One region of the Sphingomonas phoenicis genome, then DNA from elsewhere that is predicted to be linked to it. Evidence: predicted binding sites of a transcription regulator. Region 1 holds the regulator's gene; each other region holds the start of a gene.
What was found. Region 1 encodes LexA, which represses DNA repair genes until DNA is damaged. Its sites were predicted from a motif close to GTTCCNCNCTTGTTCT; they were not measured.
Positions count from the first base shown of each region.

Region 2: a site for LexA is predicted at 835-850, ahead of ABC319_RS15440 (ribonucleoside-diphosphate reductase subunit alpha). Genes of this name have one in related genera too.
Region 3: a site for LexA is predicted at 1,106-1,121, ahead of uvrA (excinuclease ABC subunit UvrA). Genes of this name have one in related genera too.

Region 1 covers NZ_JBDFMC010000002.1:672,843-675,110, forward strand. The annotation lists gene ABC319_RS04200 (molybdopterin molybdotransferase MoeA) at 1-604, shown strand, start outside; gene lexA (transcriptional repressor LexA) at 661-1,362, shown strand; gene ABC319_RS04210 (ComEC/Rec2 family competence protein) at 1,323-2,268, opposite strand, start outside.
Region 2 covers NZ_JBDFMC010000002.1:3,040,259-3,042,526, reverse strand. The annotation lists gene ABC319_RS15450 (Flp family type IVb pilin) at 1-46, shown strand, start outside; gene ABC319_RS15445 (HNH endonuclease) at 131-568, shown strand; gene ABC319_RS15440 (ribonucleoside-diphosphate reductase subunit alpha) at 951-2,268, shown strand, end outside.
Region 3 covers NZ_JBDFMC010000002.1:1,454,573-1,456,840, reverse strand. The annotation lists gene ABC319_RS08215 (HupA family protein) at 1-963, opposite strand, end outside; gene uvrA (excinuclease ABC subunit UvrA) at 1,128-2,268, shown strand, end outside.

The sequences.
Region 1 (2,268 bases):
CGCCGCATTGCCCGAATCCAACGGCGCGATGCTCGCGGCGATGCTGATGGCGCTGCCGGTCGACCTGATCGATCTCGGCATTCTGCCCGACCGGCTGGACGTGCTGCGCGACGCGTTCGCCGCCGTCGATGCCGATCTGCTCGTCACGACCGGCGGCGCGTCGGTGGGCGACCATGATCTGGTCCGGCCCGCGCTGGAGGCGGCGGGCGGCGCGATCGATTTCTGGCGCATCGCTCTCCGTCCCGGCAAGCCGATGATGGCCGGGCGACGCGGCGACATGCTGGTGCTGGGCCTGCCGGGCAACCCGGTGTCGGCCTTCGTCACCGCCACCCTGTTCGTCCTGCCGCTCGTGGCGCGGCTGGCCGGTGCGGCCGATCCGCTGCCCGCGATCGGCCACGCGATTCTGGGCGAGGATCTGCCCGCCAATGGCGGCCGGACCGATTATCTTCGTGCCGAGTTGCGGGATGGCCGCGCCTATGCCTCGACCATTCAGGACAGCTCGATGCTCCTGACCCTGGCCCGTTCGACGTGCCTCGTCATCCGGGCGGCGTGTGCACCGGCGGCGATCGCCGGCGAATCGGCGGAAATCCTGATGATCGCTTGACGCAAGCCGGATTGTTCCATATCGGTTCCTCGTCTGTTCCCCGACGGAGGCTCGGCATGCTCACGCGCAAGCAGCACGAACTGGTCTGCTTCATCAACGATCGCCTGAAGGATACGGGCGTCTCCCCCTCGTTCGAGGAGATGAAGGAGGCGCTCGACCTGAAGTCGAAATCCGGCGTGCACCGCCTGATCTCGGCGCTCGAGGAGCGGCAGTTCATCCGTCGCTTGCCGAACCGCGCTCGCGCGCTGGAGGTGCTGCGGATGCCCGACCGGCCCGAGAAGGTCGAGAAGAAGGCACGTGGCCGCGTCAACGTTGGTGGTGCCAATGTTGGTGGTCAGTCGCAACTTCCTCAACATTCGCGGGCTCCCGCGAACGATGTCGTCGAAATTCCGCTGCATGGCCGCATCGCTGCCGGTGTCCCGATCGAGGCGTTCGAGGGATCGACGATGCTGTCGGTACCCGCGGCGCTGCTCGGCCAGGGTGATCATTACGCGCTGGAGGTCTCCGGCGATTCGATGGTCGAGGCGGGCATTCTCGATGGCGACTATGCGCTGGTCCGCCGGACAGAGGTCGCGCGCGACGGCGAGATCGTGGTGGCCCTGATCGACGAGGCGGAGGCGACGCTGAAGTTCTTCCGGCGAGAGGGCACGATGGTTCGCCTCGATCCCGCCAACCGCTCCTACGATCCGCAGCGCTACGCACCCCAGCAGGTCCGCATTCAGGGCAAGCTGTCGGGCCTGCTCCGCCGGTACGACTGACCGGCGGGCGACTGCGCCGACGGGATCGGCGCGGCGCCGGTTCGTGGTGGATCGATCCAGGGATGCTCGTCGCCGGGGTCGCGCACGGTGACGACACGGCCGGTCGCGAAGGTGACCGACACTCCCCCGGTGCGGGCCAGCGTCTCGCGGTCCAGCTTCAGCCAGCGTGGCCGGCATGCGCCCGGCAGTCGCCGTTCGCTGACCGCGACATCGGCCTGCCGGCATGCTGCGATCAGGTCGCCGGCGGGAACCATGTCGGCGCTCCTCGTCATCAGTATGCGCCAGCGGTCGTCGATGGTGGCCAGGCACAGGTCTCGCGTGCATCGAACCCCTTGCGTCTCGGCCATCAGCACCGGTTCGGTCGCCGTGCCGCCGTTCGCCGCCAGAACGTCGCGCATGTAGTCGCCGGTGCGGTCGCGCAGGATCGCGACCTCACCCCGCGCCGTCCTGATCGCCGCGTGCCGGCCGTCGCCGGTCACCAGCAGGTCCGGCACCGGCGTCGCCATCGCCCACGCGATGCCTAGCACCAGCGGCAGGACACCCCACCGGCGCACCCGCGTCTGCCACAGCGCCAGCCACAGCCCACCGGCGACGATCGCGGCAAAGGCACCGTCCGGCATGGCCGGCCACGCCGTGACCGCCCCCGGCGCCGCCGCAACGGTCCGTGCCAGCCATAGCAGCAGCGCTAGCGCCTGTTCCGTCCCCCACCACGCCGGCGCACCGAGCCCTGCGACGTCGAGCAGCAGGGCGAGCAGTTCCAGTGGCATGATGATGAACGTCGTCAGCGGGATCGCGACGATATTGGCAAGGGCGCCGTACAATCCGGCGCGGTGGAAATGATAGACGGCGATCGGCATGAGCGCCGCCTCCACCACCACGCCGGTGATCAGCAGCATCGCCAGCGCT
Region 2 (2,268 bases), 2.4 Mb from region 1:
CAAGCTCGGCTCCACCTTCAACATGGTCTCCTCCAACATGAAGTGATCGCTGCTTCATGCTTGGGGGTGTCTGGCCGGCTCTCTCACAGGATTGAGGTAGTATACCTGCCAACAGGACACGCGTACCCGTATGAGGATGCGTGGAATTAAAGATGTTGGGGCCACTTCGGCGGACCGCCTACTTGCGTCCGGTAAGCCGGTTTTAACTGGGTGCAGATACACAGTCCGCGTGTCAGCGAAAGCGCAAAAGGCCAACCAGCTTCGTGCACTACGGTGGGCGCAGGGTTCGATCTGCGCTGGATGCGGAAAGCCCGTCCCGAGTGCCAAGGGCCTTAAACCCTACTATCCTCAGTATCCGTCGTTCGATCATGTCGTTCCGCAAAGCCATGGCGGGATGCGCACTCTCGACAATGGGATTCTCAAGCACCAACGCTGCAATCAGAACCGCGGCAACAGCCTGCCGACGGGTTGCGATCTGGTTTGGCAGACGGTGGTGAGGGCTCGGCTCGCCAACCGGCCAAAAAGCTTCAAGCCGACGTTCAAGGGTGGCGTGCCCAACAACATTTAGCCGCCGGGCACACCAAGTACCATAGCGCCTTTTTATTTCACGTTCCCCAAAGGTTCTCTTGCGATCCGCGGAGGCCGCAGGGAAGCTTGCGTCGCTGCCCCGCGGCATGCGGTGTTCGGCGACGCCGCCGGGCGTGATCGGAAATATGCGCTTGCTCCGCCCCGTCTAATGCACAATCAGTAGCGTCAGGGATCGGCGACGAACCCAATAGATGGTGTGTTCGTTACGACATCGACGGGGAAGCGGGGCAGTGGCCCGGCACCGATGGTCTCCATTTGTTCTGCACGCGCCGGTGGTTGCGTGCTAAACCGGTGACAGACCCCGATTCGAACGAACTGGGAACGAAGGAGCGCGAGTGGCCATGGATTTCACGAACGATGCCATGACGGCCGACACGGTCGAGCCGACGGCGGCCGGAGCCCCGGCGAAGGACGCCCCGCTGGACAGCAAGTCGGTCGCGCCCCAGCCCTATGCGCTGGAGGTCGATCACTCGCGCGACGCGCTGCTGACCGATTTCGGCAAGGAGACGCTGAACGATCGCTACCTGCTGCCGGGCGAATCGTACCAGGATCTCTTCGTCCGCGTCGCCAGCGCCTATGCCGACGATGCCGCGCATGCGCAGCGCATCTACGACTATATCTCGCGCCTGTGGTTCATGCCCGCCACGCCGGTGCTGTCGAACGGCGGCACCGGCCGCGGCCTGCCGATCAGCTGCTATCTGAACTCGGTGCCCGACAGCCTGAACGGCATCGTCGATACCTGGAACGAGAATGTCTGGCTCGCCTCGCGCGGCGGCGGCATCGGCACCTATTGGGGCAATGTCCGCGGGATCGGCGAGCCGGTCGGCCTGAACGGCAAGACCTCGGGCATCATCCCGTTCGTGCGGGTCATGGATTCGCTGACGCTCGCGATTTCGCAGGGGTCGCTGCGCCGCGGCTCGGCCGCCTGCTATCTCGACATCTCGCATCCCGAGATCGAGGAGTTCCTCGAGATCCGGAAGCCCTCGGGCGATTTCAACCGCAAGGCCTTGAACCTGCACCACGGCGTCCTGATCCCCGATGCCTTCATGGAGGCGGTGCGCGACGGCGCCGAGTGGATCCTGCGCAGCCCCAAGGACCAGTCGGAGCGCGGCCGCGTCGATGCGCGCGCGCTGTTCCAGAAGCTGGTCGAGACCCGGTTGGCGACCGGCGAGCCCTATATCGTCTTCGCCGACCATGTGAATTCGACGATGCCGGCGCACCACCGCCAGCTGGGGCTGAAGGTGTCGACCTCGAACCTGTGCTCGGAGATCACGCTGCCCACCGGCAAGGATCATCTGGGCAACGATCGCACCGCCGTCTGCTGCCTGTCCTCGCTCAACCTCGAGACGTGGGACCAGTGGAAGGACGAGAAGGGCTTCGTCGAGGACGTGATGCGCTTCCTCGACAACGTCCTCCAGGATTATATCGACCGGCACGAACCCGGCATGGAGCGCGCCGCCTATTCCGCCGCGCGCGAGCGGTCGGTCGGCCTGGGCGTCATGGGCTTCCACTCGTTCCTCCAGGCGCGCGGTCTCGCGTTCGAGGGGGCGATGGCCAAGTCGTGGAACCTGCGCATCTTCAGGCAGATCAACGCGCAGGTGAACGAGGCGTCGATGCAGCTCGCCGTCGAGCGCGGGCCCTGCCCCGATGCGGCCGATGTCGGCGTGATGGAGCGGTTCA
Region 3 (2,268 bases), 780 kb from region 1:
CTGGTCGACCGTCAGGTTGGTCAACGACAGATTCGTCTGCGCGGCACCCGCCTGGCGCTGGCCGGTGATCGATCCGGTGACCGCGCCGCCCGCACCGTCGTCGGCGGCGAAGCTCGCGCCCAGTTCCTCGGCGCCGGGACCGTAGAAGCGGCCGGCGATCGTCCCGGCCACCCGCGTGTCGCGCCCGCCATAGGTGACGTTGCCGGTAAAGCCGTTGCCGCTACCCAGCCGGCCCGCGGCGACCACTTCGATCCCGCCGCCCGTGCGCGATTCCTCGGTCGTCAGGTCGTATTCCTGCACATAGTTCTTCAGGGCGAAGGTGCCGAGGGCCAGATCGATCGCGAAGCTGCCGGCACCGGTGAACGCGCGCGGCGCCACCCCGCGCTGGGTGACGAAGCCGAACGCATCGGTCGCGTATTGCGCCGTGCCCGTGCGCGGCACCGCCGCCACCGGCGTGTCCAGCCCGAACGTGAACACGTCCAGGCTCGTCTCCTGCAAAGGTGCCGTGCCCGCATTCCGCTGCCAGAATCCCAGCGCGACGTAGCGGTTGGCCACGGTGCCGGTGAAGGGCGTCGTCACGATCGTCAGGAAATCGCGCGCATCGCCGGTCTTCACGAACAGCCGCTGGCCGGGATCCTGCCCGGTGCGCTCGTCGGCCGGGAGGAAGGTCTGCGCACGGCCGTCGCCGGTGATGGTGTAGCTCTGCGTCGCCGCGTCGTACCTCACGGTGACGGCGGAGCGCGCCGCCGCCCCGCGCTCGACCAGCCCGGTCGAGGTGTTCAGCGTCGTCTGGGTCGTCGCCGACTCCGACGCGAAGGTCTGCGTCGCCTTCAGGTCGGTGATGACCGTGTTCGTCGGCGTCGGCGTCGGTGCGGGCGGGGCCGGCGTGCTCGCCACGCCGCCGCCGCCGCCGCACGCACTCGTCATCAGCAGCCCCGCGGCCAGCAGCGCCATCGTCGGCATCCGCGCCCCTGCGGACGTCCGCCATGATCCCGTCATCATCTGATCCCCCCGGTGCCACCGCTAGCCGAGCGTCCGCGCGGGTCAAGCCGCCTCTCGCATCCGGCGCCGGGACTTCCTATTTTCCCGGCCTAGCCCTGCGCACAGAACGGAAGTAGAACGTCCTCATGCTGACCAAGATCTCCGTCCGTGGTGCCCGCGAACACAATCTGAAGGATGTCGACGTCGACATCCCGCGCGACACGCTGACGGTCATCACCGGGCTGTCCGGGTCCGGCAAGTCGTCGCTCGCCTTCGACACCATCTATGCCGAGGGGCAGCGTCGATACGTAGAATCCCTTAGTGCCTATGCCCGCCAGTTCCTCGAACTGATGCAGAAGCCCGATGTCGACCATATCGAGGGGCTGTCCCCGGCCATTTCGATCGAGCAGAAGACGACCAGCCGCAACCCGCGCTCGACGGTGGCGACCGTCACCGAGATCTACGACTATATGCGCCTGCTCTGGGCGCGCGTCGGCGTCCCCTATTCGCCGGCCACCGGCGAGCCGATCGCCGCGCAGACGGTCAGCCAGATGGTCGACCGGGTCCTGTCCCTGCCCGAGGGGACGCGCCTCTATCTCCTCGCCCCCGTCGTCCGCGGTCGCAAGGGCGAGTACCGCAAGGAACTGGCCGAGTGGCAGAAGGCGGGCTTCACCCGCGTCCGCATCGACGGCACCATCCACGAGATCGACGAGGCGCCCGCGCTCGACAAGAAGTACAAGCACGACATCGAGGTCGTCGTCGACCGCCTCGTCGTGCGCGAGGATATCGCCACGCGCCTGGCCGAGAGCTTCGAGGCGGCGCTGAAGCTCGCCGACGGCCTCGCCTATGTCGACCCCGCCGACCCCGTCGAGCCGCACACCCCGTCCAGCGTCGTGCTGGGCGACAACGCACCCCCCGGCCGCATCGTTTTTTCGGAAAAGTTCGCCTGCCCGGTCAGCGGCTTCACCATTTCGGAGATCGAGCCCCGCCTGTTCAGCTTCAACGCGCCGCAGGGCGCCTGCCCGGCGTGCGACGGCCTGGGCGAGAAGCTGATCTTCGACGAGGACCTCGTCGTCCCCAACCACGACCTGACGATCAAGAAGGGCGCGATCGTCCCCTGGGCGAAGAGCAACCCGCCCAGCCCCTATTACATGCAGGTGCTAGCCAGCCTCGCCAAGGCGTTCGACTTCTCGCTCGACACCCCCTGGAAGGATCTCCACCCCGAGGTGCAGGACAAGATCCTGTTCGGTACCGAGGGCAAGGCGGTCGTCCTCACCTTCATCGACG